DNA from 3 places in the Lysinibacillus sp. FSL M8-0355 genome. Region 1 is predicted to be linked to each of the others. Evidence: riboswitches for the same ligand, from Rfam matches in the RefSeq annotation. Region 1 holds a riboswitch; each other region holds the start of a gene.

Region 1 (11,151 bases):
ATTTTTATATAAATCGCTGCCATCCCCTGATTCTGAAGCATCTTTCACTTGAAATTTTGACAGTACAGCCTGGATGGAATAATAGTCACCCTTTTTTTCAACGATTTGATTACCAACGGCCTGTGCCTTTAAATAAAACATAAAGCCGAAAACGATAATGGCAACAGCGACTAACGCAACTAAATTTTTCCGATTGGCTCGCTCAATTACTAGTCCTACTTTTAATGCACGTAACACCGGCATCCGCCTCCCTTCTCAATGTAAGCTTTTACATTACTATGATAAGATATTGTGGATATTTTTTCAATTTTTAAATTTTTTTAACTTTTAAAACTTCTTACCATTATTCAAGTCTGGTACGCGTGTAAGCGACAAAAAGAAGAGGACTGTTATTTACAGTCCTCAAATGGTCAAAAAGTTTCATGGATTTTATATTAAAGTAGCCTTTCCAATGTAATATTCGCTAATAATTAGTTCTTACTTTAAGTTGAATCAATGACTAAGAAAGAGCTGCATTCTTCACTCAAATCATTGATAAGTCTATGTTCTTTATTGAGTCCATTTTGAAGAAATGGTTAATCAAAAATGAATTCTTATCACACTTCAATCTAACAAACCAGCGTTAAAATTCATAGCCAGCGAATGGAGAGTTAGTTTCCCCTTATAAACTTCTAACGCTTTATTACATATCTAATAACAAAGCCAAATGCTCAACCCTTCATTCTTTTATGTCGGTTGAGGATCAGTTTGATTGAATAATTGTCTGTCTATCCTTGTCTTATAATTTCCGTTAATATTACTTCCATTCTTTGCATTACCTTTAATTTTAGCTTAGACAATGTTAACTGTTTCTCTAATATATTACGGTAATCTTGTGAATAATTAGGATACAACGATTTTTCATATTCCAAATTTTGTAGTACAAATAAAAGGTTATTATGTAAATCAACCAATTGATTATAGTTATTAATTTTAGAATTCTTATCTGTATTTATTGTAGGATCATTAACATAAATAAAAATATTTTTCCCTTCTGTGATTATATTAACTACTCTTAGTGTTGAATCCCATTCAACAGGTAGTTTTAAAGACTCACTAACAAACCTTACGGGTACCATTGTAGTTGAGTTCATAATTGTAGGTGGGTTGTCTAGAAAAGTCTCCTTCCCATTAACAATTGCTTTATACGAATTAACCTTTAATTGAATAGTTGTATTCCCTTTACTTGCTGTTATGGTTTGGGTTGAGGAATCCCAGGCAACAGTTGCATCTAATGATTCAAATATATTTCTCATCGGTAACATCGTCCTACCATTTATAGCAGTACCACTATCAAAAAATACTACATCTTTGTTAATTGCATGGACATAGCTATTATCCTCTACATAAATCAAAGAGCATAGATAAAATACAAAACTTACAAAAAATAACCGTTTTAGCATGACAATTCTCCTGTTCTATAATTATAATTAATTGTAAGTATAGTTTATTATTAGCGTTAAGAGAATACTTAATTTTCAATTTATGTTTTTTTCTCTAAAAGGTGGTTAAATCCTGATCGTGAAGCTGATATATTTTGAACATAAAAAAAGAGATACTGCTTGCACAATATCCCTTTTCTTTCGTGGAGAACCTATTGCTAAATCATTCATTTTTAATGTTATCTAGATCTAACCATCCCTCAAATATAGAATCGTCCTTTAAATCAAAATAGTATTTTGTGAATCGCGCGAATTCTGTGGAATCGATTTCTTTATAGTTATAAAATTGATAATAACTTTTTAAAAATTGTTCAATGTCTTTGATTTCTTCATTATCATCAAATAAATTCAAGAGCATTGCAGGCGATTTTCCATAGACATATGCACTCATATCAGATTGGTATTGATCAAGTGGTAAATTGACTGGAAGCACTAGGTCTGGATCAATGCTGTAAATCGTATAGGGTTTGCTCAGATTCAATTTTTTAAAGTTGAATAGATTTGTAGCAAATACCGTGAAGCCTTCATCTAACCAGGCATGATGAAAAGGATCATTGGTAATGACCCCGTAAAACCATTGATGAGCAATTTCATGAACCACTGTACTTTTAATCTGCTCAGAACTACTAGGACCACTGTTGTAAATCGTATGGGCTGTTACAATTCCTGGGTACTCCATGCCCATTCCATCTATGATAATATCTAGTTGTTTGAGAGGATACGGCCCCATTATTTCTTCAAAATAATTTATGACAGCTGAAGCCTCGTCTGCTATTTCTTGATATAGTTCCTTTTTATTTTCCTCAAATCCAAATACTCTAATGGCGATGTCTTCGTCTTTTTCCACTAGTATTGGATCTTTTACTAGAGCAACAAATATTTCCTTCACGTTCTCAACTTCAAGTAACCCTTTGTTTGGGCTTGGAAATGCCTCTTGATCAAATGAAGACACCAACGTGTACTTCTGAGGAATGTCATAGGTTAATTTGAAATTGCTGAATGTAGTATGATACGTCTCTCCTCTAAAACGATAATCTTCTTTGTTCCATTGATGGTTTCTATATGTGGCAAGCATCGGATAAAATTGAGCTAAATGATAATTACCATTACTCTTCGTAAATCTTAAGCCCTCTTCAGGCAGAGTGAACTCATAGGAAAAATAAACTTTCATTTCTTGATGAGGTTTCAATTTTTCTTGAAGCTGAATGTTGAGTGTATCTTTTTCAAGGGTGTAAGCTGCCGTTTTTCCATCAATGGTAATGTTATGGAACGCAATGGTAGATGGATGCTCCAGTTCGGGTGAGACAGCTTTTGTAAACATATTAGGTATAAAATAAAATATCAATTGTTCCCAATCATCGGTAGAGAGGTTTTTAACGACAACGGTTGATTCTAGCTGAAATTTCCCGTCATTATCCATCTTAAGTGCCATATCGTATTCACTAAAATTACCAGGGCTTATCGCCTTTGGTATAAATTCTTCTGTATTCACCTTTTGAGCAATAGTAGACGCTTCTTTCCCTTCCTGTTGATTGAACTCACAAGCAACGAGAAAAATACATACTAGTAATAAACCTGTACTCCATAATTTCTTCTTTATAACTTCCGCCCCCAATCCCAACACTATTAGCTACAATAAAAATGGTATATATATAAATTTTATATTATTATCCCAATTTAAACCATATACTTTCGATCTTTCATCTGGAATCTAGTTAATTACTAAGATGAACAAAGAAAGAAGAGCACATATTCGTGGTGATATGCTGCCTATTAGGTAGACAGATGAAAATTAAAAGCTGTTTATATTTTTAGATGTAGTTGTTGATTATGCCGTAATGGGATGACTTTGGTAAGTAACCGACGTCATCTTTTTTAATGTCCATTGCTTTCATGTGTAGTTCTGCTAAGCTTTAAACAGACTATCCTTACTGACAACAAAAAAATCCTGCATGTATATACACACAGGATTTCTTTGTCATCTTTTTAAACTAATCAATTCTATTTAGTACCACTTGCTCCAAATCCAGATGTTCCTCGGATCGTTTGTGATAATTCATCTACTTCTACTAATTGAATGGATGGGACAAATTGAATGACCATTTGGGCGATACGCATAGATTTTTCGACGATAAACGGTTCTTGGCCGTGGTTGATTAAAATAACGCCGATTTCCCCTCTGTAGCCTTCATCAATTGTGCCTGGGCTATTCAGTACGGTTACACTATGCTTTAATGCTAGTCCACTTCTTGGTCGAATTTGGGCTTCCGTTCCTTTAGGTAATTCAATCTGTATACCTGTTTTAATAAGTTTGGCTACGCCTGCTGGTATTTCTACTGCTTCAATGGAGTAGAGATCCATGCCCGCATCACCAGGATTGGCTTGCATTGGTAGTATTGCATCCGCGTGTACTCTTTTGATTTTTACTTCTACGTTCATTGTTCTCCATCCTAACGATTAAAATTAAATGTGTCATCTGTAATTGGCGCTACTTTTGCTTTAGCATAGGTAGCTCCCTTTTGTGAAAAGAAATCATATGTGGAGCCTTCATTACGAATACCGTTCATCACAATCGGATTGACTTCTTCTTCTGGAAACATTGCTTCAAAACCAACATTCATTAAGGCTTTATTAGCATTATATCGTACATAGGCTCTCACTTCAGGTGATAATCCTGTTTCCGCATAAATATCATCCGTATATTTCATTTCATTTTGATATAAATCTAATAATAGCTCATAGCCCCATAAATTGAGCTCTTCTTGTTTTTCTTTTGAAAATTGCTTGAATAGATTTTGAGCAAAAAATCCAACTGCGACACCATGGATGGATTCGTCGCGTAAAATAAGTGAAATAATCTCAGCACTGTTTCGTAGGAAGCCTTGTCCTCCTAAGTACAGCGGGTAGAAAAAGCCAGAATAGAAAAGGAAAGATTCGAGCATAACGGAGGAGAACATCGCTTTCCATAAGCTTTCTGGATCGTTTTCTTCGATACTATTATAAATATCCGCAATTTTATTGGCCTTATATTGTAGAAACTCATTTTTTTTGACCCATTCAAATAACTCATCTATTTCTTCGTTTGTACAAAGCGTTGTAAAAATATAAGAATAGGATTTGGCGTGGATTGCCTCAAATGCATCAAAAACGGTTAGGACAGCCTTCTCTTGTAAATCGTCTGTATAAGCGGCCACACGATTCATCCCTATATTGGTCTGAACTGTATCCAGTAACGTTAATCCCGCGAACACTTTTTTATACGTGTCTTGATGCTCAAAGCTTTTCCACTGTTTGATATCTTTACTGACCGCAATTTCCTCAGGAAACCAAATTTGCTTCCATTGCTGGTCCCAAAATATTTGGGCAAGTTCACTCGTTGCCTTATTCCAATTGACCGCCTCATAAATTATATTTGACATGCTACACACTCCTCTAAGCTTTGTAATCGTTGACGAACATAGTAAACGGACTTAATGCCCTTTACCCATGCATAAATGTATACTTTAGCTAATTGTTCAGTTGTCCAATTATCTGTCACATAAAGCGTCATGGAAATACCTTGGTCAACGTGTTTTTGAGAAGCAGCGTACAAATCAATTAAATCATACGGATTAACATCATATGCCTCTACATATAAATGACTGTTATCATTTGTTAAATGAGGCATTGGATAAATCGTTCTACTATCTGCATAGTCACGAACCTCTACACGCTCAGTACATGGCGCAATAGAAGCCGTACAGCTACGTATGTAGGAAATACTGCCAGTTGGTGCAATAGCCAAACGATAGGAATGGAATAGACCATATTGCATCACATCTTGCTTAAGCGTTTCCCACATGTTTTTCGTAATGATTGGAATATTGCCAAGTGCTTTTAACACAACAGGTGATAGTTCTTCGTCGATTTTATTGACATATTGGTCAAAGTAGCTACCTGATGCATAATCACTGTCCTCAAATCGATAAAAAGTTGCAGCTTTTTCTTTAGCCATTTCCATCGATGATTTGAGTGAATAAAAGTTCATCGCTTCCATAAAACGATCCATGAAAGCAATCGACTCTTTAGAGCCATATAAAATGCCCTCCGTCACAAGATGGCCGTGGAGGTTCATACAACCAAGCCCTACTGAATGCATTAATTGATTGGCTTTTGCAACAGACGGTACATTTTTAATGTGCGTCATTTGCGACACATTTGTTAATAGGTGCATAGCCGTATCGATTAAGGCTTCGAAATCATTGACCTTACTTGCTGCATGAATATCAATCGATCCTAAGTTACAGGATACATCTAATCCATAGTCATTCGGTTGATCTTGATCTGTAATAATGCTTGTTTCTTGAACTTGCAGGATTTCGGTACATAGATTGGACATTTTTACGCGACCGATGTTTTTTAAAGGATGCACTTCATTGACATTATCATCAAAAATTTCAAACGGATAGCCCGATTCAAATTGTGCTTTTTTCACTTCTGTATACAGCCTACGTGCATTCAAACGTTTAATTTTACGAATTTTAGGGTTATCAAGTAGCTCATAGTACATATCTGAAATGGAAATCTCAGACATGCGTTTGCCATATTCTTTGAAAATATCATATGGGCTGAACAAGACAATATCTTTATCACGTTTCATAAGTTCGAAGAAAATACTTGGTATAATTATTCCTGTTGATAATGTTGCGAGGCGAATTTTATCATCGGCATTCGGTTTTTTAGATGAAATAAAATTTTCAATGTCTGCATGGAAAATATTTAAATAGACAACACCAGAGCCATTTCGCTGCCCTAGTTGATTGGAATAACTGAAAGAATTTTCTAACAGTTTAGCAACTGGGATGACACCACTGGCACGATTTAGAATCTCTTTAATAGGGTCACCTAAAGGGCGTAAATCAGTTAAGTTAACTCCAACCCCACCGCCAAGTCTTGATAGCTCTAAGCAATAACCAATATTTTCAGCAATACTATTCATGGAATCATCCATCGATAATTTAAAGCAGCTCACTAATTCACCACGTGCTTTTTTACCACTATTTAATGCTGTTGGTGTAGCAGGCTGATAAGCTTCCATCATTGCCTCGACAGAACGTTCTGCTAGCACCGTATTCCCTTGTGCTAAATACAAGGCGATAATGACAATACGGTCCTCATATTTTTCTAAAATCTCTTCTCCATCACGGCTTTTCATAGCATAGCTATCGTAAAATTTACTTGCACTCATAAAGGATGGGAAGCGGAAATTATAATCATATGCTTTTTTGTACAGCTTCTTAATAAATTCCATTTCATACATGTCGATAAATGCTTTCTCGTAGTAGCCCTCATCAACTAAATAACGGATTTTTTCTTCAATATCAATAAAGTAACGTAAACGCACGTTGACATACTCTAAAAAGTAGCGGCGTGTAGCTTCACGATCCTTTTCTAATTCAAGTAGCCCAGTTGAACTATAACGATTCAGTACGTCATTATTTAGCTTTAAATAGGTTTTCATCTTATTACCCTCGTTTCATAAAACGTTTGTATGGCTTCATAATCTGTTTGATTGCCTCGTAAATCTAATTTTCTTACTAAGGGTACATGATAGGTAGCAGCGATTTTCTCGCCAGCAGCCCCAAATGCGTTGTGCCCAAAGTTACTATTCCCACTGGCAACTACACCTTTACAAAAATCTCTGTTTTTTTCTAAAAAACGTTCCACTTTTGCAGGGATATCGCCTAAGCCATCAGTATAAGTAATTAAAAGATAAGGCTTATTCAATTGTAATTCCTCAGAGAGCTCAACAGACTCTGCCCTTAATTTGGAAACAATATTCCGGACATTTCCTGTACGACTTGCGTAAACGATCATAGAACAATCATCTCAATATGAGAAACTATGTCCTTAACATCTCCTATAAATGTATTATTCATTTCTAAAACAGGCACACTTAAAAAACCTGCATCGATTATTGTTTGTTTAGCTTGTTCATCGTGATCAATGTTGACGATTTCTGCCTCAAGTCCTGCACGTTGTAATTCAGATTTTACCCAAAGGCATTTTGGACAGATTGTTTTCGTATAAAGTTTCATAGAAATCCCTCTTTTCATATAATAAAAAGCTATCTCCTCTAGAGAGATAGCTAAATGGAAACGTTACCATACCAAAAATACTGACGTTCCCATTTCTTAATCCCCGAAGAAATGATTAATTGTTTTATAGAGGCAGGTCTCCTGGCTTTGCTTCATCCTCTGATTCCCTTCCCATGCGAATGCACAGTGGTTGTAATCATTGTCAGCTTCACAGTTGCGGGGACAGCGTCGGAATTGTGCCGAACTTCCCTTTTAAACTACATATAGTAGCACCTATATAAAACGAACACAATATATAGTTGTTGTTCAATAGTTTTAAGTGTACCATCCTTCATATAAAAAGTAAATCTAGATTCTAAACTTCTTTATTTTTTGATTATTCATTATTTTTAATCATAACTTTCGAAGGAATTTCTCCATCTATTATTTATATCTTAATTCATTGTGTATCTAAACTATGTACGAGATTTTCTGTTACTACGGATCTATGAGCATTAAATATAATAGCGTATTTCACATAGAAACAGCCTATATTCTAAAGAATAATAGACTGTTTGACATGTCGAACGTATGGATTACTCGATTTCGACAAATAAGGACAATTCCTTATAAAATTCAGGCGTTGCTGCCGAATTCACTTGAAAATGAGGATTATATTTTGATAAAAGTTTATAGAGAGTAGTTGCGGTTAACAGATTCTGTTCTTGATCGAAAGCCCTGAAACTTTCATAGACCTCCTTCACTTTACCATTTATTGAATGACAAAAAAACTGTTGAACATCTGCATCCTCTAAATAATCCTTTTCCCATCTGTAACATATTAAATTTGTTAGGAAAAACATTTCTAATCCAGGCATTTTTCCAACTTCAATGAGTAATGACATTCCATAATGAAATGCATTTTCCAACCATTTTATGCCGTGGCGATCTTTGTAAAAGCGCATCAACTTTTGTAACCCATGTCCTTGCTCCTTCACTAGATAAGCATGGATATTTGTATGACCAGCAGTTCTTTCCCATTCATCGAGAGAGAATTTATACTTCCTTACCAGTTTCATCCAAAGCTTTTGAAGCTTGTCTTCAGAAAGGTATTGTGTTTGTTGATTCCATCTTAGAAAAATGTCTAAACTTTCTAATACCAAGCCTCTTTCCATTTCAAAATGATCCAATTTTCTATATAAAACTTTTTGATTCATATCTATGTTGTCCATTATGTCTTCAGATTTGTTCATTTTGCATTCCATTTAATTATTCACTTCACTTCAGATTTTTTATCTACTATCATGACATGTCTCGACTAATTCATGCTTGATCGTTAAATAGGCATCATTAATAGATGTATAATCATTTGGGTTTTCTTCTATTAACTTCCTAATATAAAGCTGTAATGGCCTAATATGCTCACCAGAAAGGTTGTTCATAATTTGCTGCTTTAACTGATTTATATAAAATGAAATTGAATGTGATGTCATCTTGTTCACCCCTATTTATTCATAAAAAAAACATCTTGCCCTAATGGGAAGATGCTAGCTATGACTGACATACTTCATAGTTCTTCAACCAATATAAAATAAGTCGTCTATATTGAATAGAGACTCTTTTTTTGGTTGTCGCACTATGAGTATGATGAAGGTAATTCGTCACACTCAACACCCCCTATCCGCGTAGGTTTTGGCTGTACTAGATAAAGGCAGGTCTCCTGGCTTATGATCATCACACATTTTTCCCTTCCCATTACATACATAACAGTGGTTTTTAAAATGTGCTCCCAATTACAGTTGCGGGACAGCGACGGCTTTTCACCGTTCTTCCCTTTTAAACAAATTCTATTGAATTTGTACCTTTATCCTTTTATTCCGTTTTTTATAGTATAACATATCATTCTACGTTCTCTGACAAAACCCTATGAAAATCTACAGAACAACACTTAAGAAACCACCTACCTCTTAACAAGTAGATGGTTTCAGCATTTATTGAGCGAAGATGTCATTGTTCTTACTTCTTTACGGTTTCACTACTGTCTTGAAAGAATTTTTCAAGTATATCATCTGTAAAATCAGCGAATGTTTGATAGATATACTGAGGATTTCGATCCTTATCAATGACGACAGACCTAACCCCTTCATAGAAATCCTCATGATTTAAAAAGTTTTTTGCCAAGATTAAATCAGTCGCAAAGCATTCTTCTACCGTTTTATGTTGAGCATCTATCAGCTGCTTTAATGTAATTTTTAAGGATGATGGAGATTTAGATAGAAGCAACTGCTTTGTTTCTTGTGCAAATTTGCTTGGGTCATTGTCTAAGGATTCGACTATCTTCTCCACTGTATGTTTTGAGAAATGTTGATCGATTTCATTTTGAAGGCTGGCAAGCTCACTGTTTGCTGTTGGTGTACTTGAATAGTCCTCTATTAATTGCTTTAGAGCTGTGCTAGTTTCCACTGTATGCCAGTTCGTTTGTTCAATGCGTGTGAGGAATGCGTGTAAATGATCGCTCGTCATATAGCTATCTGCACCATTAGCAAAGAGAACATCTGCAGCTTGGATGATCGAAGCAGTTAAAGCTAAGTAATATCCTACATAGCCAGGCGCTTTATTTAGAAAATAGGCAGCTCCAACATCAGGAAAGAAGCCAATATTCATTTCTGGCATAGCCCATTTTGTTCGCTCTGTCACAATTCGGTGGCTAGCCCCATACGTTAAACCAACCCCACCTCCCATGACAATGCCATCAAGGCAAGCAATGATAGGCTTTGGGTAGTGATAGATTGCCCTATCTATGTGATATTCTTCCTCAAAAAAGATTTCGGCATTTTGGAAAGCTTCCTGACTGGAGCGAGCTTTATAGAGTGTTTTAATATCACCCCCAGCACAAAAGCCCTTTTCGCCAGCACCTCTTAGAATTATCAAGTGTATTTGATCATTCGCCTGCCATTCCTTTAGTTTCTCACCAATGGGCTTTAGCATTTCTATAGAAAGTGAGTTTAAAGCTTGAGGACGATTCAGCGTAATGCTTGCTGCGCCACCCTCACTGACGGAAAATATTACTTCATTTGTCATAGTAGTTTCCTCCCTTACAAATGTTTAAAGTTGGGCTGTCTTTTGTCAATAAATGCTTGAACGCCTTCTCTAGCATCCGCTGTTAAAAATAACTCAGCAAAGCGTGTTCGTTCTAATTCCAGCCCTTTTTGGAGATGATCCTTCCCACCTTGAATTATACATTCAATTGTACGGGATACACTTGTCATACTTTTGCCCTCAACAAAAGACTGAGCAAGGGCTTTGGCAGTTGGCAGAAGCTCATCTGGCTCCGTCACCACTTGAATAATACCTAGTTGTAGTGCTTCATCAGCACTTAATTGCTTGCTTGTTAAAATTAATTGTAGAGCCTTTGCTTGCGTTGTTATTCTGCTCAGTCGTTGAGTGCCTCCGAATGTCGGCAGTAAGCCAAGCTTTAATTCTGGTAAACCAACAATGGCATTACTTGAAGCAATCCTGAAATGACAGCCTAACGCTAGCTCTAGTCCTCCTCCAAGGGCTGGCCCATTAATAGCAGCAATAACAGGCTTTTTCATGGCTTCAATTTCATCACA
Region 2 (11,151 bases), 1.8 Mb from region 1:
AAATGTTTGCATTTCAATCGCTCCCTTTAGTATTTCAAGTACGTAAATTTTTTTGTTCAAGCGGACTCAAGATAAAAATACCTTACATCACAGCAAGGTATTTCTCACTTTATTATGATGGATGATTGGTGGTAGTGCTATTATTTGTCTCATAAGCACCTGAACTATGTGATGACCCTGACGATGAATCATAGGCAACTAATGTCACACCAATCTTTTTTTCAAGCTCGTTAATTTTCGCAAGTTGCTGTGGATCTAATTGAGCAAATTTAATGTCTTCCATTATCATCAATCCTTTCACTCATAAAGTTCCCTGAAATAAAAAAAGTATACGTCATTTCACCTCATCACAATTGCGTACTGCTTTGTGATTTAGCTAATTTCCAAACGTTTGTTGAATGAAAATGACTGATATTCAGTCATTTTTTTATTGACATTGTTTTTCTCATCCTGTAACATACTAAACAAGTAAGGCAAAAGTGAGGGATTGCATGTCAAAGGAAGAAAAAATTATTCAAGCTGCAATTGAAGTTTTTCGCGAAAAAGGAATTGAAAAGACGAAGGTTTCAGATATCGTCAAAGCTGCTGGGATTGCTCAAGGAACATTTTATCTCTACTTCCCATCACGCCTTTCTGTCATGCCAGCTATTGCAAAAAATATGGTAGAAAGAATTATTACTACCGTAGATGAAGGTGTTTCAGATCATAAGCCTTTTGATCAGCAACTTGAAGAGGTTGTTGAAATCATTTTCTCGATCACAAAGGAATATGGTGATATCGTTGCACTCATTTATGCTGGAATTGCACAAACAGAGCATTTAAAAGAATGGGAAAGCATTTATGCACCATACTATGATTGGATGAGTAATTTCTTATTAACGGCTCAACAACAAGGCATCATTCGAGATTCAATTAATCCATCACGGTCAGCAAAGCTTATTATTGGTCTAATTGAATCTGCCGCAGAACAAGTTTATTTGTTTGATGACAGCAAGGATGAAACGATGACACTGCTTAAGCTTGAACTTCTAGACTTTTTATATCATGCACTTGGCCTACGTCACGCGTAAGTGACGTTCTCTTTTACCTATAAAATGACTGAACGTCAGTCATTTATTCTATTGATGAAAGGATTTTAATTATGCAAAAAGAATGGTTATATGTCGGTCTAACAAGTTTATTTGAATTATTTTGGATATTTGGTTTTAATGTAGCAAGTTCCTGGTGGCATTGGATTATTATTGTGTCTATAATTGCTATCGATTTTCACTTCTTATCAAAAGCTTGTGAAAACCTACCTACTGGTACCGTATACGCTATTTTCGCTGGTGCAGGTGCAATTGGCACTACGTTAATGGACATTTTTATTTTCGATGGAGAGTTTAATGCGATTAAAGGTATTTTCATGTTTATTTTAATATCGGGCGTTATTGGATTAAAATTAGCAGATAACGCACCAACAGATCACGATGAAAAGAAAGGAGTGAATGCATAATGGGTTGGGTATATATTTTATTAGCAGCAATAGCCGAAATTATAGGTGTTATTGGATTACGCTTTTATAGTCAAAATAAAACGATACGAAATTTATTATTATATGTCGGTGGCTTTGGATTATCATTTGCCCTTTTATATGCTTCCTTCAATTATTTACAGCTAAGCATTGCCTATGTTGTCTGGGTAGGTATTGGTACTGTCGGTGCAGTGCTTGTCAATATCATTTTCTTTGGTGAATCCAAAAATCTACCACGAATTATCAGTATCATCGCTATTATCATCGGTGTAGCAGGATTAAAGGCCGTATCTTAATTAAACTACAATCAAAGGACATCCTTCTAATATCGAGGAATGTCCTTTGTCATTTAAACCATTGAGTATATCTTTGAACCTGTTACATTTTTATAATTAAAAACAGATACACTGCGGTCCTTACTCTAGCTAATGAAAAATCCGTCTCCTGTATAAACATTGACTATTTTTCTAACTAAGAAATATAAAAACTCTTCCTGGTATGACTGTTTCCAATGCCATGTATTTTCGTAAATGCTACTTTCATAATGAATATATTATGTAAAATAATTGTCCTTACTTTTTTAAACTTGACTGACCTTCTTTGCGAATTGATCAGGAACATACGTGAGGTATGGTTTACCAGTCAAGGAATGTGTTTGAATATCAGCAAAAACACCAAATACTTCTTGTAACAATGCTGGTGTTAGCACTTCCTCGGGTGCCCCATGACACACAATTCGACCTTGCTGCAAAACGTAAATTTGATCACAGTACATTGCCGCAATATTCAAGTCATGTAAAGCCGCAACTACTGTTAAATGTAAGGTTTGAATTAAGTCCATAAGCTGAAGTTGATGTTGGATATCTAAATGATTCGTTGGCTCATCTAATATAAGCACTTGTGCTTGCTGTGCTAGTGCTCGTGCAACCATTACACGTTTTTTCTCTCCACCTGAAAGGGAGCTAAAGCTTCGTTTTTCTAAATGAGCTATACCTGTTTGCTTCAAAGCATCTTTAACAATTTGAAAATCTTGCTCTTGATCTAGCTCTAACAGTTTTTTATGTGGCGTTCTCCCCATGCAAACTAAATCATGTACAGTGAAATCAAATAAAACAGGTGTATCTTGACTAACAACAGCTAAATTCTTTGCAATTGCTTTACTAGATTGCTTTAAAATATCATGCTCATTTAATAATACCGTCCCGCTTTCAGGTTTTAGAAGACGATACATATTTTTTAGCAATGTTGATTTGCCACTACCATTAGGGCCAATTAACCCAACAAACTGCTTTTTCTTTATTTGAATACTTACTTCATGTAGTATACGTTGATCGTTAATGGAGAATGATACTTGCTTTGCTTCTAATGTCATATAAGTTAATCTCCTTCACCGAAAGAATAATTATTGCGACGGAGTAGCCAAATGAAAAATGGACCTCCACAAAAGGCTGTAATAATACCAATTGGCATTTCCTGAGGAGCAATGATAATTCGAGCAAAGGCATCAGCCCACACTAAGAAAATCCCCCCTATTAAAGCACTAATCGGTATCACATATTTATAGTTAGATCCCACAATTAAACGTACTATATGAGGGATAATTAGACCTACAAAACCAATAGAGCCACTGACTGCCACCAGTACACCTGTTAACAGGGAGACAAGTAATATAAGCTGAATCCGAAATTGCTGAAGATTAACGCCTAACGTCACTGCCGCTTCTTCCCCAAGTAAAAGTAAATTTAAATTTCGATAGTGTAGCCAGAGAAGCACAAATACGACAAAAAATATGGAAGCTGGAATGATAATATTATTCCATTTAGCTCCTGCTAGACTACCTAGCATCCAAAACATAACAGCTTTTAAAGCCCCCTCTTGCTTTGACATCATTAAAATAAAATTAGAAATGGCCGTTAAAATAAAGGAAACAGCCATACCTGCCAATAACAGACGAAAAATAGAAACCCGTCCCCCAACACGTGATAAGAAAAACACCAGTGCAATGGCAAGTAATGATCCTAAAAAGGCTGATATTGAAAGCGCGTAAATACCTAAAAATGAAAAGGCTCCTAAAATAATTACAGAAGTAGCTCCGACGGCTGCCCCTGAAGAAATTCCTAGAATATATGGGTCAGCAATGGAATTTCGTACAAGCGCCTGAATCGCTGCCCCCGCAATGGCTAACCCCGCTCCAACAATAGCAGCTAGCAAAACACGAGGTGCTCTTATTTGCCAGATGATGATCTCCTGTGAGCGACTCCAATCCTGCTCTATGGCATTTTGTATAAAGGGGATTTTAGAAAGAATAACTTTCCATACATATAATGGTGTAACTGAAACTGAGCCAACCATTACAGCAAAGGTCATTGAAACAATTAATACCATAAAAAGTACGAAGGAAAATAACATAAATTTTTTATTCATCTGTTTCAAACTCCTACTGAATAGTGATGAATGAAGCAATAAAAAAAGGTATTCCATACGCAACGACGCATAGAAATACCCTAGAATAAACAAAGTCAGAAAAAATCCAGCTATTGTCCGTAATTGCTTGCATCCTCGTGGGCATTACAGGTATTACTAACTGGCAGGTCTCCTGGCTTCGATTCAACACCCTATAATTGCCTTCCCATTCTTCCACAGTGGCAAATAATATTATAGGACTCCTCGTTACAGTTGCGGGACAGCGTCGGACTTACACCGACTTCCCTTTTAAGTGACATTATAAAATGGCACACCAATAGTATTTGAATTTATAAAATTGTGACGATTCTATCATACATTTTTATAGATTGTTAGTCTACATGGAATTTTATTTCTAAGGAAGAACAATATATAAGCTGTATCTTCGCAGTTTTGCTATTTGCTCGTTATAAATTGGCTATCTATTACTTAATAGTTTTGGCATGGGAGGATACTCCACCACATCTTAGCCACTTTTCCTATCACATACATCAATAACATTTCGCTCTCTTCATTCATGTCAAAAAGCAATTGACATCCATCATTTCTGCACATTTGTTTGCTACAGTAAGGGAAAATAGTGAGGAGGATATTACATGATATTTAAAAGAAAATGGTCTACTGGACTTCTAGCAGTAACGGCCTTCATTAGTTTAACAGCTTGTGCGGAGGAGCAAACGAAGCCTGCATCTCCTTCCAATAACACTGCTGAAGAAATGGATCATTCTACGATGAGCCACTCAAGCTCAGGTGAAGTACCATCCACATTAAAGAACGCGGATAATCCGAAGTTTTCTGTTGGAAGTAACGTGATTATTACGGATGGACATATGGACGGTATGAGAGGTGCCGAAGCAACAATAATAGGTGCCTATAACACAACTGCCTATGTTATTTCCTATGAGCCAACTTCCGGTGGAAAGCGTGTAGAAAATCATAAGTGGGTGATTCATGAAGAATTGATTGATCCAGAAGAAGCACCACTAGCCCCTGGCACAGAAGTAAAAACGGACGCAGCGCATATGGAAGGTATGGAAAATGCGACTGTCCGTATTGAGGAGGCTATCCAAACGACTGTTTATATGGTTGATTACACTTCGACCACAAATGGTGAAGCTGTTAAAAATCATAAATGGGTGACAGAAGAAGAATTAACCTCAAAATAATATGAACAACCTCTCCAGCATTTCTGGCAGAGGTTGTTTTCTAGCTTTTGTGTTGTAACGGTTTTCTATCAATTGACTTATGCCATTTATAGCCGATACCCCATACTGTTTGCAAGTAATCATCCGCAGGGAACCCACTTTTTCTTAATTTTTCTCGTAAATTACGCACATGAGAATCAATGGTACGATCTTCAATTGTCACATTATATCCCCAGACTGTGGTGATTAGATGTTCTCTAGAAAATACTTTATTTTGATGATCTAAAAATAAAACAAGCATGGAAAATTCCTTTGGTGTTAGGGGAATTGCCTCATGTTGAAAATATAATTCAAAGGATTCCTTATCTAAGCGAAGACCCTCAAAGCTAATAACCTTTTCCTCTATTTTCGATCTTCTTAATACCGCATATATACGTGCTAATAACTCTTCCTCATCGAAGGGTTTTAATATGTAGTCATCAGCACCGAGGTTTAAGCCTTTTACAATATCCGCATGCTCTCCTTTTGCAGTAAGCATAATGATGGGTACATCCCAAAACTTCCTAATTTCTTGGCACGCCTGCCACCCATCCATCTCTGGCATCATAACATCCAAAAGAATTAAATCTGCATGCCCATCTTCTAAAAAATCGAAAGCCTCTTGAACGGAAGACATAGCTCTACAATAAAAATTCGGCTCTAAATAAAGGGTTAATAAATCTAACATTCTTGGCTCATCATCAATGCATAAAATGGTTTTCATCTGTTTCTACCCCTTTAAAAGATAATTCAAAAGTAGTTCCTTTATTTATTTCACTGCTAACCTTCACTTCGCCCCCATGCGCCTGTACAAGTTCCTTGACAATAGCAAGCCCCAGTCCAGAACCACCTAAAGCACGACTACGAGATTTTTCCACTCGATAAAATCGTTCAAAAATATAGGGTAAATCCTTCTTTGGAATCCCCTTCCCTGTATCTTGAACGATAATGCTTAAAACATCATTGTGTTTCTTTGCGGTGACTGAAGTCGTATCTCCTGACGCACAATAGATTAATGCGTTATTTAATAGATTTATTAGGATTTGCTCTAGCCTTGCTTCATCTGCCCATACTGTCAAACCCTCTTCATAACGTACAATAAAATGTATACCCTTCTCTTGAAAAGCAGGGCTTAGCTTTTTTTCAATGTTTGTAAAAAATGAATTTAAATGTACGTTTTGTTGTTCAATCACAAACGAGTTTTCATCCATTTTAGCTAAATCAAATAAATCTTTAATTAATCGAGAAAGTCTATTTGTTTCTTCTATTATAATGGCTAAATACTTTTGGCGATCCTGCTCTGTTAAATCCCGTTTCGAAAGAATGTCGGTATAGCCTTTAATAAAGGTTAGAGGTGTGCGAAGCTCATGTGCAATGCTCGATAAAAATTCCTTACGCTCATGCCTTAAATGATTCAGATCGTTAGACAACAGCTGTATAGCATTCGATAAATCCCCAAGCTCATCCTTTCCATTGGTAGAAAGGGCGACTGTAAAATCACCTTTGCTCATTTTCAATGTGGCCTCTTTCATTTGAATTAATGGTTTAGCAAGCTTTCGAGATAGAACGATAATGACTGCTATAGTGACAAGACCAGATACTAACCCAACGATGAGAAAATGTTTATTTAAGCGTTTCATTAACGCATGAATGGAGTCTGTATTTTGAAACATAAAGACATAGCCAATCGTTCTTTGCTGATTTTGAATAGGACTAATAGTGGCAATCGCTTGAACCTCTTGCCAATCATCTTGTAAGATCCTTCCCTCATACGGTATTTTTCCCTCAATCTTATGGATCATATCACTAATTTCTAAATCAGGCTGCGAAGAAACCAGTATTGTTCCCTCATCATCAGTCACTACTACATCCGTACTTTCATTAGATTCCATAAGTACCACATGTGCTAGCGTTTCCTCGTTGAAGTTCTGTTCTAATACCGTACGATGTGAATTTCCCCTTGCTTGCAAACTTGCTAGCTCTTCCTCAACTCTAGAATTGGTTAAGGAGACATGTAAAAAAAACATCATAAATGTTTCGATACAAAATAATGTAATAAAAAAGATGATGCCCAGCTTTAGTGATAATTTTCTCATCTGTAACCACCATTTTAGAATTTCTTAAAAGTATAGCGTGAAAGTATGAAGATTTCATGCAGAAACAACATTAAAAAAATGTCTATAACGAAATGGACCTCCACTAAGGGAAATTTCTTGATGCTAATGCTTCTTCTTGTGCAGGGTCTTGAATTCGGCACAACTTTATAAAATGATTGTCACAACCCATGTACGTCAGCAACAGTTAATTAATTTAGTACATAATATTGCTTAAGCTATCTTCGTTAACCTGACTTGCTATAAAATTAGTTGATGAGTAATGGATTGATTGAAGAAAAACAAGCGACTCTTTGGGGATTAGCGTCACAGAAATAGTTTTGGTGAGAATAATGCGGGTGAAACAGCTCATCGGAGGATCCTTGAAAGCTTAGCTCTATGCAAAGAACAAAGTGATCGTTCACAAAGGAAATCAACTTTGCTTTGCTCAACTGCCATTCTTATTTTTCTAATAAGATGACCCATAAGTAAAGTATACTTATGGGTCAGATTTTAATTAAATGTATTTTTTTGCCCAGTTTAAAAAGTTATCGATGACTACATCAAGGAATTTTACTGTACCTTCATCAGTTAAATTGCCTTCTGCATCGAATTTAGTGTGAACAGCACCAATGTAAACATCATTGCCGCTTAGTAATGGTGAGTTAATGCCAGGAGAGAATAAAATATCGCGTAAATGTAATTGCGCTTTTACAGTACCTAAGTTCCCCATAGATGCACCCATAATGATAGATGGTTTACCAATCATTACTTTATCTACACGAGATAGCCAATCAATGGCATTGACCATAACGCCTGGTACTGTACCATTATATTCTGGTGTCACCCATAGTACAGCATCTGCCGCCTTTACTTTTGCTTTAAAATCAAGAACCTCTTGCGGTGCTTCATTTTCGATATCTTGATTATACATTGGTAGATCCTTTAAGCTTAAAACTTCAAGATCTAACTTTTCTGTATAACGTTTTTGAATAAATTGAGCTAATTGCATATTATAAGATTCTTTACGGATACTACCAACGATAGCTACCACTTTCATGATGTTTCCTCCTAAATGTACATTATTCATAGTATTTGTATAGCAATTCTATTTTATACCACATTAATAATAAGTGGCAAATTCTTCAACTGGCTTGCGATAGCCTCGTAAGCGACGACTGTCTTCTTTTTCTTTCCCAATTGTAATCATCAGTGCTATCTCTTTGGTTTCTGGCACATGAAATAGTTCTCGCAATTTCTGATGATCAAAGCCAATCATTGGACAAGTGTCCCAGCCGCGATTTTTTGCAGCAAGCATAAATAGCATGGCAGACAAAGACGCATTTCGAATAGCTTCATCCTTCATAAATGTCTCACCACGTTCTTCATAAAATTTAGTATTCTCTGCAACAATCTCTACTAGTTCACTAGCTGTTATTATACCCAAATCAACCATACCTTGACTTAGTTCAGCAGTATCCTTATAAGCTTCTTTATCACCTAAGACAAGGATTACCCCTGAAGCTGAATGCACTTTATATTGACCAAATGCCGCCTCTCGCACCTTTTCCTTCATATCCTCATCCAGCACAACGATATAGCTTGCATGCTGTAAGTTAAATGCTGATGGGGCGAGCTTAACATCCTCCAAAATAGGACGAATATCTTCCTCAGTCATCTTAACGCCCTTGATAAAATTATTAGCAGAGCGACGCTTATCAATCAGCTTGGAAAATTCCACTTATTAAACCTCCAATATAGTTATGTATTCATCCAGTAGTAACCCTACTGAATGAAATAATATTACTCATATTCTTTATCGAACGTAATGGAGCTTCTTACAGTATCTATTGGACGAACGAGGCCTTCAATCTGCTCACGCTTTGGTTCTAAAAACGGTGGTAAGGACAGTTTCTCACCTAGCGTTTCATATGGCTCATCACCCATAAACCCTGGACCATCTGTAGCCAATTCAAATAAAATTTGAGGTGCTACCCGTGCATACAATGATTCAAAGAAATGACGATTTACATAGCCAGATGTATGGAAGCCAAAGCTTTCAAAACGTGCAGTCCATTCATCTAATACTGCACGATTCTCTACACGAAAGGCTGCATGGTGAACCGTACCAAAGCCTTGTCGAGCAACAGGTAACACAGTGTTATGCTCTACAATAATTTGAGCGCCATTTCCACCCTCACCTACTTCAAATAGATGGAAATCCCCTTCTTCTGCAATTTCTTTAAAAAGCATCACTTTTTCTAGCATATCTTTAAAATATTTCACATTAGCTACACGAACAAATACTGGCCCTAAACCTGTAATTGCAAATTCTACTGGGATGGGACCATCTTGCCAAGGCGTGCCTGAAGCAACTCCTGTATTATGCTCATCAGAAATAAGCTGATAGTGCTGATCGTCAAAATCAACAAAGGACAATGTTTTTTTACCAAACTGTTCTTTAATACCTGTATGTTTTACAGTCAATCGATCAAAGCGCTTTACCCAATAATCTAAAGCTGCATCCGTCGGTACACGGAAAGAAGTTTTTGATATTTCATTTGTTCCATGTACCCCTTTTGGGATGTTTGGGAAATCAAAGAATGTCATATCTGTCCCTGCACTACCTTTATCATCTGCAAAGAATAAATGGTATGTTTGAATATCATCTTGATTCACTGTTTTCTTTACTAAACGCATACCTAAAACGAATGTAAAAAATTTATAATTCTCTTCAGCACTACTTGTAATAGCCGTTACATGGTGTACACCTTTTAAATGATTCATACAATATTCCTCCCATTTATCTCGACTTCGAGATATATGTGTAAAATTTTTTAATAATTAGTAGCGTTTTTACCTACTTTTTTAAGAGACAAAATCATTGTGTCCAGCTCCTGCGATTCCAATACTTCAAAAATCTCGTTTATTTTTTGTTCATGCCTAGGGAAAATCCTTTCCATTAAAGCCTGTCCCTCATAAGTTAATAACACATACGTAACACGTCGATCTTTCGGACATGCCTTTCGATATACATAGCCTTTTTGCTCGAGCTTATCAATTACATAAGTAATACTACTGCTTGCAATTAATATTTTTTTACCAATCGCTTGAATAGGCTGCTCTCCATGATGGTACAAAAATTCAAGAACCGAAAATTCGGTTTGATTTAAATCATATTGAAGTAAATCTCTTTTAGTGGCATCCTGAATCGTTTGATATGCTCGGAACAAGACCGTAAATGCTTTTAAGTTACGATTGTCTTCCTTCATACGACTCCCTCTTTTACTTCGAATTCATTTATCTTTAATTCGAGATAATAATAACATATTCATTTTTAATCAGCAATCATTTTGTTTCTCACGTTTGCCATCTTCTTCTACGGGTAGAATGTAGTTGTAACTTATAAAGGAGGATTTTACATGAAAAAAGACGTCAATCAAAAACAACAACAGCTAAAAGCATTCCGAGTAAGTGATAAAGATCAACCTCTAACAACCAACCAAGGATTAAAAATATCGGAAGATGAACATTCACTAAAAGCTGGTGAACGAGGACCCACTTTATTGGAGGATTTTCATTTTCGTGAAAAAATGACTCATTTTGATCATGAACGAATTCCTGAACGAGTGGTACACGCACGCGGGTCTGCAGCTCATGGAATCTTTGAAACCTATAAATGCGCGAGTGACATTACAAAGGCTCAATTTTTAAATGGACAAGGAACTAAAACACCTGTCTTTGTTCGTTTTTCTACCGTTGCAGGCTCAAAAGGATCTGCTGATACTGTCCGTGATGTACGCGGCTTTGCTACAAAATTTTATACACAGGAAGGTAATTATGATTTAGTTGGTAATAATATACCTGTTTTCTTTATTCAAGATGCCATTAAATTCCC
Region 3 (11,151 bases), 1.2 Mb from region 1:
CACCCAATATGTATCTAACCAGCTATAGATTTTCTACCATTTCAGCGACTTGTTAGATTTACCTATTCAATAATAGGCAAATAAATAGACCCTATCGACGTATATCTCATATCTTAATAATGAACTACAACTTATCAAAACAGGAGGTAATAACATGTTTCAACGAAGACGCCATCCGGCAAAAGGTCCACACTGCTGTCCGCCACAAACAATGCCAACGCAATTTGATCCACCACAATTTTTACCACCAGAGCAATATGTTCGCACAAATTATATCCATACGGTTGTTCCACATGTACAACCAGCACATGTCACAACAGTAAATAAACATATGATTGATCATCAATACTATTTCCCATGCACAGAGTCTGTTGTTAATGAATGCTGTGAAACACATACAATGTGCGGTATGCCACCTAACCCTTGTCATATGCCACACCATCGTAAACATATGGGCCGTTAACAATAACGATGGGGTGCCATGCTGCCCTATCATGCTCTGGAACTATAGACAAAAAAACGAGTACCTTCCAAGTGAAGAGGCACTCGTTTTTTTATATTTTTATTAATTCTTAGTACATTTTTAAATATTGATCGCGTTCCCATTGATGAACGGTTGTACGGTACATATCGAACTCGATTTCTTTTGCTTCTTTAAAGTTTGCGTAAATATGCTCACCTAAAGCTGCTTGCGCTACTTTATCTTTAGCAAGTAATGTTAAAGCATCATCAAGTGCTGCTGGTAAGTTTTCAATACCATTAGCTTGACGCTCTTCTTCCGACATCACATAGATATTGCGATTAATAGCTGCTGGTGGCGTTAAGTTTTGACGAATACCTTCAAGACCTGCCTCTAAAATAACAGCCATTGCTAAATATGGGTTTGCTGAAGGGTCCACAGAACGTACTTCTACACGAGTTGAAAGTCCACGTGCTGATGGGATACGAATTAGTGGTGAACGGTTTTGCGCAGACCATGCTACATAACATGGTGCTTCATAACCAGGTACTAGACGTTTATAAGAGTTTACTGTTGGATTTGTTACAGCTGTGAAACCTTGTACATGTGCAAGAACACCCGCCATGAATTGCATAGCTGTTTCAGAAAGACCTAATTCTGTAGCTTCATCATAGAATGCATTTTCTTTACCTTTAAATAGTGACACGTTAAAGTGCATACCAGAGCCTGCTTCACCAAATAATGGTTTTGGCATAAATGTAGCGTGCAAGCCATGTTTACGTGCAATTGTTTTAACAACTAATTTGAAAGTTTGAATGTTATCACAAGCTGTAACAGCATCGGCATATTTAAAGTCAATTTCGTGTTGTCCTGGAGCTACTTCATGGTGAGATGCTTCAATTTCAAAGCCCATTTCTTCTAGCTCTAATACGATATCACGGCGGCAGTTTTCACCAAGATCTGTTGGAGCTAAGTCGAAGTAACCACCATGGTCATTTACTTCTAACGTTGGTTCGCCTTTTGCATCTAATTTGAATAAGAAGAATTCTGGCTCAGGCCCTAAATTGAAGCTTGAGAAGCCCATATCTTCCATTTTTTTAAGAATACGTTTTAGGTTGTTACGTGGGTCACCAGCAAATGGTTCGCCTTTCGCAGTGTATACGTCACAAATGAGACGTGCCACTTTCCCTTTTTCAGAAGTCCAAGGGAATACTACGAAAGTATCAAGATCAGGATATAAATACATATCAGATTCTTCGATTCGAACGAAACCTTCAATAGATGAGCCATCAAACATCATTTTGTTTTCTAATGCTTTGTCTAATTGACTTACAGGAATCTCAACATTTTTGATTGTGCCAAGAATATCTGTAAATTGTAAACGAATAAAGCTTACGTTTTTTTCTTCGATGAGACGTTTAATGTCCTCTTTTGTGTATTTACCCACAGTTTTCCACACTCCTATAATTTGTCTAGCTTTTATGTTTACCCTACCCTATTTATTAATAGAATCGAGATAAATCCCCTCGTCGGATGGATGATTTTTGCATGCGCTGAGCTTGACGCATTTCTTCGCGCATGATTTGGCGTAATTCTGAATCACTTAAATCTTGTTCATCTGTAGCAACAGGATCTTTCTTTTTAGCAAATAATTTTTTAATCTTCGCCATATTCATACCCTGCTCTAAGTAGTCTTTAATTTCAAGCAATGTGTCGACGTCATTTAATGAAAACATTCGACGATTGCCTTCTGTTCGGTGCGGCTCAATTAAATGGTGTTCTTCATAATAACGAATTTGTCGTGCCGAGAGTTCAGTTAATTGCATCACAATACTCATTGATAATAACGGCATAGTTCGTCTAATTTCACGACTCATTTAAGTCCTCCTCCAATACCCGCTTATCATATAACGAAATTTTTTCACTGTCAACCAACCATGTGAGGTTTCCTAACATGTAAGGCGTTATTTTTTTCAATCCGATAGAAAATTGTAAAAAACTATTCAAATTTAAGGTTTATTTATTTTCATATTACTTTTTTTGAATGGCTTGAACAGCACTACAAATAGCAAATTTAACATGTTCATATGTTAGTCCACCCTGGATAAAGGCTGTATATGGTGGACGGATTGGACCATCTGCTGTCAGCTCAATGCTGGAGCCTTGAATAAATGTTCCCGCAGCCATAATGACATCATCTTCATAACCAGGCATATAAGCTGGTTCTGGAGCATAATGGGCATTTATTGGAGAATTGGCTTGTATTTCACGACAGAAGGCAATCATCTGCTGTGCAGTTTGGAAGGAAACGGATTGGATTAAATCCGTACGATTTGCATCATAGCTTGGAGAAGTGCTCATTCCGATTTCCTCCAGCATAGCTGCTGTAAAGATCGCACCTTTTAAGGCTTGTGATACGACATGTGGGGCTAGGAAAAATCCTTGATAAAAATCTCCTAATGTATTTAATGTTGCCCCTGCCTCTGCCCCAATACCTGGAGATGTCATACGATACGCACATTTCTCTACTAAATCTGCACGGCCAGCAATATAGCCACCAATTTTCGCCAATCCTCCACCAGGGTTTTTAATGAGTGAGCCTGCCATTAAATCAGCACCAACCTCTGTAGGTTCCTTCGCCTCTACGAACTCACCATAGCAGTTATCTACAAAAATAACGGCATGTGGGGCTAATTTGCGCACCTTTGCGCACATATCAGCAATTTCTGCAATCGTAAAGGATGGACGTGTCGCATAGCCTTTCGAACGTTGAATGGCAATCATTTTTGTTTGCGTAGTAATGGCTGCTTCTACACCTACCCAATCAATTGCTTTATTTTCCACTAAATCCACATGTCGATAGCCTATTTTATAATCTTTCAGTGAACCGGTATCTTTGTTACCACCATCGACAATGGATTGCAATGTGTCATATGGCTGACCAGAAATATAAAGCAGCTCATCACCAGGACGAAGGACACCGAATAGACTAAGCGTGATTGCATGTGTTCCTGAAATAATTTGTGGTCGTACAATGGCAGCCTCCGCCCCAAAAACTTCCGCATAAACACGCTCTAAATTATCGCGTCCCTCATCGTCATAGCCATAGCCATTGGATGGATGTAAATGATAGTCACTTACTTGATGCTTGCGAAATGCTGCTAGCACCTTCTGTTGATTATAAAACGCCATTTCTTCTACCTTTGCATGATAGGGTCGAACTTGCTCCTCTATTTTTGACGCTAAGGATAGCGTTTGTGCTGATAAATTAGATGTAAACGTCATTCTTTTCTTCTCCATTTCACAATTGTCCCGCATTTCAATCAGTAAGATCTATCGACTCTCTAAATTGACTTCACTCATTCTAGAATTCCCTAAATAACTACTGGTATATCAACGCTTTTGACGAATGTTTTTCTTTATTTCAATAACATCTTATCAATTTGTATGAACCCCTGCAAAACTTGCCTATTGTTTCTAAGCGAATTTTACGCTAAGCTAATGTGCGGACTTACTTCAAGAAGCGTATGTAATGACTGATTTTGGCTATTAAATTCATAGATTCTGTTACGTCAAAAAAAGTCTTTTAACTTTTAAAAAAGAAGTTCATTTATTGATAGAAGGGGTGAAAGGGATGGCTTGGGAGGTTTTTAGTATTATTGGAACAATTGCCTTTGCTATTTCTGGGGCAATCATTGCCATGGAAGAAGAATACGATTTATTCGGTGTATATATACTCGGTATTGTCACTGCTTTTGGTGGAGGAGCTATTCGAAATTTACTCATCGGGCTGCCTGTCACAACCTTATGGGGACAGGATATGATGTTTCAAATTGCACTAGCTGCGATTACGATATTTTTTATTTTCCCGCATCATCTGATTCAGCATTGGCATCGTTGGGGCAACTTCACAGATGCCATTGGCTTATCCGCGTTCGCTATTCAAGGTGCACTCTATGCCGTGAAGCTAGATATGCCAATTAGCGCAGTCGTTGTAGCTGCTGTTTTAACAGGTTCAGGTGGTGGTATTGTGCGAGATTTATTAGCTAGACGGAAGCCACTAGTTCTCCGTGATGAAGTCTATGGTGTTTGGGCTGCTCTCGCAGGGCTTGTTATCGGATTTGAAGTTTTGACTGGAGACATTTTCCTTTATGTATTATTTGCAGTGATTACAGCATTACGCATTCTTTCCTATATGATGAAGTGGCGTTTGCCTTTGCGAAGGTTGAATCGGGCATAGATACTGTAATTGATAAAAAAATGAATAAGCGCAAAGAGTTCATTAACTATTTGCGCTTATTTGTTATTCAGTAACTATTTAGCCAAAAGATTCATGGCTTCTTCTAATGTCACCATATTTTTCATCATAGAACAAGCAGCATCTAAAAGAGGAAAGGCTAGAGCAGCACCAGAGCCTTCGCCTAATCGCATGTTCATATGCAGCATTGGCTCTACACCAAGTAATGATGCGGCAATTTTAGCCCCTGGTTCCTCTGAAGCATGGGAAGGTATGATAAAGTCTTTTACTTTCGGTTCAATTTGATAAGCAATAAGCGCAGCAATAGTCGAAATAAAACCATCAATAATAACAGGTTTTCGGTGACTTGCGGCAGCCAGCATGATACCAGCCATAGCCCCTATCTCTAGCCCTCCAACTTTAGCTAGAACATCAATGATATCGTTAGGATTGGGTTTGTTGAGAGTAATTGCTTTTTCAATTACTGCTGCTTTATGAGCAATCCCTCCTTGACCAACTCCTGCGCCAAACCCTGTTATTTCAATAGGGTCATAGCCAGTCAAAGCAGCTAATATGGCAGTGCTCGGCGTTGTATTACCAATGCCCATTTCACCTGTTCCAAGTAGGTTGGCTCCTTTTGTGATTTCATCTGTTGCCACATGAATCCCCACTTCAATGGATTGAATAGCCTCTTCTCTTGACATAGCAGGGCCCTGTGCCATGTTATCTGTGCCATGCTTAATTTTATGAATGATGACACCTGCATCAAGCGGAATATCTTCTTTTACCCCAACATCTACTGTTACTACCTTTGCATTGGTAATGCCCGCAATCGCACAAACGCCTGTACCTCCTTTAGGAAAATTTAATGTTTGAAAGACCGTAACATTTTGTGGATTCGTTGTTATGCCTTCCTCACAAACGCCATGATCTGCTGCACAGACAATCATCACTTTTTTATCGACCATTGGATATAATTGTCCTGTTATGCCTGAAAGCTGTACGGCAAGTGATTCTAGTTTACCCAAGCTACCTGGGGGCTTACAAAGCGCATCAATTCGCTTTCTAGCTTGGTCCATACTATTCATATCAGCCTCTTGGATATTTTGAATCGTGTCTTGTAATAATTGCATTATTGTTTCTCCTCTCGTTCTACATGAAGACAAAATAAAAAGTCTGTAGTTTATTGTCATGACAAATAAACTACAGACTTTTCCATCATCTATATACTTCCGAAGCAAGTAGGCAGGTCTCCTGGCTCAAGTTCAACATATCATCGTGCCTTCCCAGCGATTCGCTAGTGGCATTTACGATGACACTCCCTTATACAGTGGCGGGTCCGCTAAAGTTTTTCACTTTATTCCCTATTCTCCCTATTGGGCACCTAATGCTTTTATTAAACTATTTATAATCTACGACAGCGTATTTTTTCTGTCAATATTAGAATACTCGCCTTGTACCATTTCTTCGGTTACCTATTCTTTTTCTATTTCGCTTAGCAATGTTGAGCCTAATAATAGGACCGCTCCTATTATTTGTAGAAGCGCCATTTTTTCTCCTATAATCATCGTGGAAATTACTAATGATGTCAGTGGATCAATATAGCTAAGAATGGCTATACTTTGTCCTTTTAACTGTGACATGCCTAAAAAGAACAATAAAAATCCAACCCCTGCATGGACAAGGCCTAATGTAATTAAGAATAGGACTGATTCAAAACTGATTTTCATGACCTGAAATCCTGTAGTTCCAAGTAGATAGAAGCTAAGGAAAAATGCTGCTAAAGAAAGTTGAATCATTGTATTTTCTGGTTCCTTTAAGCCACATATAAATTTATTTGTCAATGTTAGCGCTGTGTAAAAGCATGCCGCGATAAGACCGTAGACAATGCCTATAAAATGCTCACTATCCCCAGTGCCTTGACTTTGGACAATCAAATATAGTCCGATAAGGGCCACACAGACATACATTATTTTTCTGCCAACTAGCTTCTCTTTTAAAATAATTGGAGATAAACAGATAACGAGTACTGGTGCAAAATAATAACTCAATGCAGCATTGGCAATCGTTGTTGCTTTATAAGCCTGAAATAAAAAAATCCAGTTCCCACACAAGGCGATACTAGAAAGTATTAATTTCCACTTATTTTTTATAATCTCTAATTTCGAAAAACTTTTCTTTTTATAAATAAAAATCACTACTAAAAAACAAGCACCTATTAAACTCATCCAAAAAGCGATTTCACTTGAAGATAACGGAATATACTTGGCAAAAACACCAACTGCTCCAAAAATAATCATGGATAATACAAATGCTAATTTTCCGCTCATTACAAATACCTACTTTCTACGTATAAAGTATTAACCTATACAGTAGAATCTATTGAAAATGAGCAAACTGTTATTGTATGCCTAAACAGTAGATTCTACTGTAAAGACATTGTTGGGGGTGCTATTGAACAAAACATACAAAATCCCTCCTTCATCTACATAATTGTAACATATTTCTGAAAATTAAAGAGTAAGTTTTATAAAGAAAGGGGTCACTAATCCCTTCATACTATTATGAGTATGTACAATATAAGGTAAGTCATAAATTTTCTTTGAGGAGGAGTTAGGATGAATGCAAGAGAATTGAGAAATGCCATTGCGGAGACTTGTGAAAATTATGATAGTCACTACGCTCAGTTAGTGAAACCAATCAATCAGTTATTAATGAATGTCGATGCTAGTATAAGTAACGAAACAGCGAATATAATCATCGAAAATTTGAAGTTATATTATAGCGGGGATAAATACATGACGGAATGTCACTTCGATGAGAGTGAAAATTTCTTAAAAGATGGTCTTGAACTTCTTCAAAAGGGGGATCTTGCGAATGGTGCTTTACAAATATATGGTGCTGGTTTAAATTTTTCCAGTTATGCTTTAAAGGTTCGTGGGCAAAAAAATGTGAATCCGTATATTAACTTTGAAAAAAATTTCAGCCTCATCATGAACACACTCCGAAAATAAGTATATAAAAAAGGTGATATCAATGATAGAAACAGCCACTTTGAAAAGCGAGAGGTTGATTTCCGTTCCACCAGCGTCCTTTCAGGGGGCGTCCGATGATGAGCCGCTTCACTCACTGCGTTCGCTCCAAGGTCCCCTCTGTGACACTAAATCCCCTAGGAGTGACACTGGCTCCACTCCAATCAACCATATGTAAAAGTGGCTTTTCCTTCTCTTTCATACGAACCGTAGTGAACAAAATAGCCCATTATTTGTCTGATGAGAGAAAGGATAGCCCTTTATTTTCAATGTGAAGAAGTGGTAAGTAACAACACCCCTCCATAAAGAGTAGTGAATACCTTTGCTAAAAAGGTACCATTTTTATGCATTGGAATGGAAGGCTACTTGACTCCCGTGGGATAGTGAGACAGGCGAGCCTCTAAACGGAGCGGTAGCAGAGGAAGCGGCTCGGCGCTCGCCCACAGGAAAGCAAGTAGCCTGCAACGGAAATCCATTTTCACCCTTCACAAAAATGCTATGGATGGTTTTATTTTTCATTTTGGCATTTATTTAAATTCTAATTCCCCATCGTAAGCTAGCATGCCGCCTTCAAGATTTGTTACATCAAATCCTTGCGCTTCTAAATAAGCACATGCATTAGCAGAACGAGCACCAGCCTTACAAACAACAATATATGGCTTTTCTACGTCTAATTCCTCTAAACGTTCCGGGATTGTCCCAAGGGCAATGTGCTTGGCACCAGGAATCATGCCGTGTGCTACTTCATCCTCTTCACGTACATCAATAATATATAGGTCCTCATTTGCATCTAATCGTTCTAGTAATTGTGTTGTTTCCATTGATTTCATGAACTTTTTTCCTCCAAAATTTCAAATTCCACTTACATTATAGCTTGTAACAAAAAAAACAGCCAGTGTGGTGAACACAAGCTGTTTAACAATTTTTTATCCTTCTGTCTCTAAAAACTCTATTTGTTTTGCTGGAACGAATGTAGAAATGGCGTGCTTGTAGATTAGGTGCTGCTTATTTTCAGCATCCATTAATAAAACTGTAAAATTGTCATATGATTTCACAGTCCCTTTTAACTGAAATCCATTTAACAGAAATACAGTTACAAAAACACTGTTTTTACGTAGTTGGTTCAAGAACGTATCTTGCAAGTTGATTGATTTCATCAAATAGCCTCCCCACTAACTTTCTACCTCTTCACTCCTATAGTAGCATGTTCTACCAATTTATCAATTAGTAATTTTTAGAAATTTTTCTTAATTATTATAATTGTTCATCCGTCGTAATAAAATGGACATCCATTTTATTGCGAAAATAGGTAAGTTGTCTTTTTGCATAGCGGCGTGAATTTTGTTTTAAGCTATCAATAGCTTCTTCGAGGGTACATTTGTCATCCAAATAATCATACAATTCCTTATAGCCAATTGCTTGTATGGACTGCACATTTCGAATATTTTGCTGCCATAAACCTTTGACTTCTTCTAAAAGGCCATTGTCCATCATTAAATCAACACGACGGTTAATGCGGTCATAAAGCACTTCACGGGTCATATTTTGACCTAACCCCAAAATGACATGCTTATAGAGAGGTACTTCCCCTCGGTTTTGTGCTTCAGCTGCTTTGGATACACCGCTTAATTCCAGCATTTCTAATGCACGAATGACACGACGCGTATTGTTTGGATGAATCGTCTCCGCTGTTTGAGGGTCTAGTTGTTTTAATTTATCATGCATTGCCTCAGGGCCAAGCTTTGCTAATTCATCATAGTAGGCTTTTCGTGCTTCCTCATCAACTTTCTCATCAGTAAATTGGAAATCATAGAGGACCGCTTGTACATATAAGCCTGAGCCACCTACTATAATGGGTAATTTTTGTCGAGATTGGATTTCTGCAATTTTTGCTCGGACTAATTTTTGATAATCCGCTACTGAAAAAGATTCTGTCGGCTCTAAAAAACTGAGTAGATGGTGTGGTACGCCCTCCATCTCTTCTTCCTTAATTTTAGCAGTCCCAATATCGAGTCCTTTATAAATTTGCATGGAGTCGCCATTAATGACTTCACCGTTATATTTTTTCGCCAGTTCAATGCTTAAAGCTGTTTTACCAGAGGCAGTTGGTCCTACAATCGCTACGACCTCTGCCTGCTGTAATTTAGTTTCTATCATATTTTTCTAACCACCGTAATAATACTTGAAAGACCGCTTCTTGGTTGTCTTCATTTAAAATTTCATGCCGTTTGTCCTCAAATAAATAAACCGTTACATCTTTTACTCCTACTGTTGCCAATTGTTCAGCAACTGTGTAAACGCCCAGCCCCTGTTCGCCAACCGGGTCTTTACTTCCGCTTATCAAGAGAATGGGAAGATTTTTTCTTATTTTTGCTAATTCTTTTTTACGATTAAGTGTTGCAAAGCCCGTTGTTAAATCGACAAAAAATTGATTGGTTGGAATAAAGCCACAATATGGGTCATCTATATACTTCTGCACCTCTTGTTGGACAGAACATAGCCAGTCATAGGCCGTCTTTGGATTTGGAAACTGTTTATTAAAGCTACCAAAACTCAATTGATTTAGCAGCTTACTTTCAGTTTCTTTCCCCAGCCCCTTAGCTAATACCTTGGCTACGATATTTCCAACAGCATGCAGAGCTGTCACATTTCCCGTACCACAGAGAATAACATTGTCTACTTGTTCACCATACAGTTGAATATATCGTCTAGTAATAAATGACCCCATACTATGACCAAAAATAATGAATGGTACATTTGCATAGGGTGCATGTAATTGCGTGACCACTTCATGGGCATCTTCTACCACACGCTCAAAACCGTTCTTTTCAGCAAAAAAACCTAATGTGCCATTATAGGCCGCCGTTTCACCATGACCACGATGATCGTGCATCGTCACAGCATAGCCTGCCGTATTGAGTGTTTTAGCAAATGTTAAATAGCGACCACTGTGCTCTGCCATACCATGCAAAATGTGAATATGGCCAATACATGGCGTTGTGGGCTCCAATGTTCGAGTAAAGACAAAATGTCCATCCGACATTTGAATATAACGCTCCATCCCTTACTCCCCTTTTTTCACAAAATTTGTTGCATCCTTAATGGCTTGCTCTAATTCAGCCATATACTTGTGTTTCTGTTCCTCCGTATAATTCAAGTGTTGTTGCATCACTTGAATTACTTGCTGCTTATAAAGCTTGACGGCCTCAATATCAAAGTAAAGCAAGCCTGTACGACGAATAAAGAAGTCGCTCGGTGTATAGACCATTTCCTCTTCCATGCCATACAGTAGCATAGCGTGTAAAGCTAGAGGCATTGTACTGCCATGTTCATGTAAAAATTTAACACGATTAAATAATCCATCTACATTTGTGCCATACTTTTGTACAAGCTGTTTGGCTTCATCATAATTTAAGCCGTAT

Evidence for each region. A riboswitch is a leader RNA that binds a small molecule or an ion and turns the genes downstream of it on or off. The one in region 1 is predicted to bind cobalamin.
Region 2: linked by a shared signal. The riboswitch ahead of MKY46_RS20730 (FecCD family ABC transporter permease) and the one ahead of MKY46_RS11975 (hypothetical protein) in region 1 are both predicted to bind cobalamin.
Region 3: linked by a shared signal. The riboswitch ahead of cobT (nicotinate-nucleotide--dimethylbenzimidazole phosphoribosyltransferase) and the one ahead of MKY46_RS11975 (hypothetical protein) in region 1 are both predicted to bind cobalamin.

Annotation. Positions count from the first base shown of each region.
Region 1 is NZ_JBBPAI010000001.1:2,439,594-2,450,744, reverse strand. It holds gene MKY46_RS12020 (ABC transporter) at 1-243, opposite strand, end outside; gene MKY46_RS12015 (copper amine oxidase N-terminal domain-containing protein) at 768-1,442, opposite strand; gene MKY46_RS12010 (M1 family metallopeptidase) at 1,645-3,102, opposite strand; gene dut (dUTP diphosphatase) at 3,483-3,920, opposite strand; gene nrdF (class 1b ribonucleoside-diphosphate reductase subunit beta) at 3,932-4,900, opposite strand; gene nrdE (class 1b ribonucleoside-diphosphate reductase subunit alpha) at 4,888-6,981, opposite strand; gene nrdI (class Ib ribonucleoside-diphosphate reductase assembly flavoprotein NrdI) at 6,978-7,337, opposite strand; gene MKY46_RS11985 (glutaredoxin family protein) at 7,334-7,558, opposite strand; cobalamin riboswitch at 7,673-7,850, opposite strand; gene MKY46_RS11980 (hypothetical protein) at 8,134-8,754, opposite strand; gene MKY46_RS11975 (hypothetical protein) at 8,830-9,030, opposite strand; cobalamin riboswitch at 9,231-9,418, opposite strand; gene MKY46_RS11970 (enoyl-CoA hydratase/isomerase family protein) at 9,554-10,618, opposite strand; gene MKY46_RS11965 (enoyl-CoA hydratase-related protein) at 10,633-11,151, opposite strand, start outside.
Region 2 is NZ_JBBPAI010000001.1:4,237,087-4,248,237, forward strand. It holds gene MKY46_RS20700 (endonuclease Q family protein) at 1-12, opposite strand, end outside; gene MKY46_RS20705 (hypothetical protein) at 113-283, opposite strand; gene MKY46_RS20710 (TetR family transcriptional regulator) at 492-1,070, shown strand; gene MKY46_RS20715 (DMT family transporter) at 1,142-1,495, shown strand; gene MKY46_RS20720 (DMT family transporter) at 1,495-1,809, shown strand; gene MKY46_RS20725 (ABC transporter ATP-binding protein) at 2,094-2,885, opposite strand; gene MKY46_RS20730 (FecCD family ABC transporter permease) at 2,891-3,937, opposite strand; cobalamin riboswitch at 4,083-4,270, opposite strand; gene MKY46_RS20735 (YdhK family protein) at 4,573-5,142, shown strand; gene MKY46_RS20740 (response regulator transcription factor) at 5,183-5,884, opposite strand; gene MKY46_RS20745 (HAMP domain-containing sensor histidine kinase) at 5,862-7,256, opposite strand; gene MKY46_RS20750 (NADPH-dependent FMN reductase) at 7,771-8,313, opposite strand; gene MKY46_RS20755 (nitroreductase family protein) at 8,377-8,994, opposite strand; gene MKY46_RS20760 (ring-cleaving dioxygenase) at 9,057-10,040, opposite strand; gene MKY46_RS20765 (MarR family winged helix-turn-helix transcriptional regulator) at 10,091-10,525, opposite strand; gene MKY46_RS20770 (catalase) at 10,676-11,151, shown strand, end outside.
Region 3 is NZ_JBBPAI010000001.1:1,253,867-1,265,017, reverse strand. It holds gene MKY46_RS05965 (CotD family spore coat protein) at 155-463, shown strand; gene glnA (type I glutamate--ammonia ligase) at 573-1,907, opposite strand; gene MKY46_RS05955 (MerR family transcriptional regulator) at 1,963-2,337, opposite strand; gene MKY46_RS05950 (methionine gamma-lyase family protein) at 2,492-3,745, opposite strand; gene MKY46_RS05945 (trimeric intracellular cation channel family protein) at 4,095-4,700, shown strand; gene cobT (nicotinate-nucleotide--dimethylbenzimidazole phosphoribosyltransferase) at 4,775-5,830, opposite strand; cobalamin riboswitch at 5,925-6,100, opposite strand; gene MKY46_RS05935 (DMT family transporter) at 6,173-7,027, opposite strand; gene MKY46_RS05930 (hypothetical protein) at 7,316-7,711, shown strand; gene MKY46_RS05925 (rhodanese-like domain-containing protein) at 8,257-8,559, opposite strand; gene hfq (RNA chaperone Hfq) at 8,656-8,886, opposite strand; gene miaA (tRNA (adenosine(37)-N6)-dimethylallyltransferase MiaA) at 8,984-9,886, opposite strand; gene MKY46_RS05910 (alpha/beta fold hydrolase) at 9,873-10,790, opposite strand; gene MKY46_RS05905 (glycerol-3-phosphate dehydrogenase/oxidase) at 10,794-11,151, opposite strand, start outside.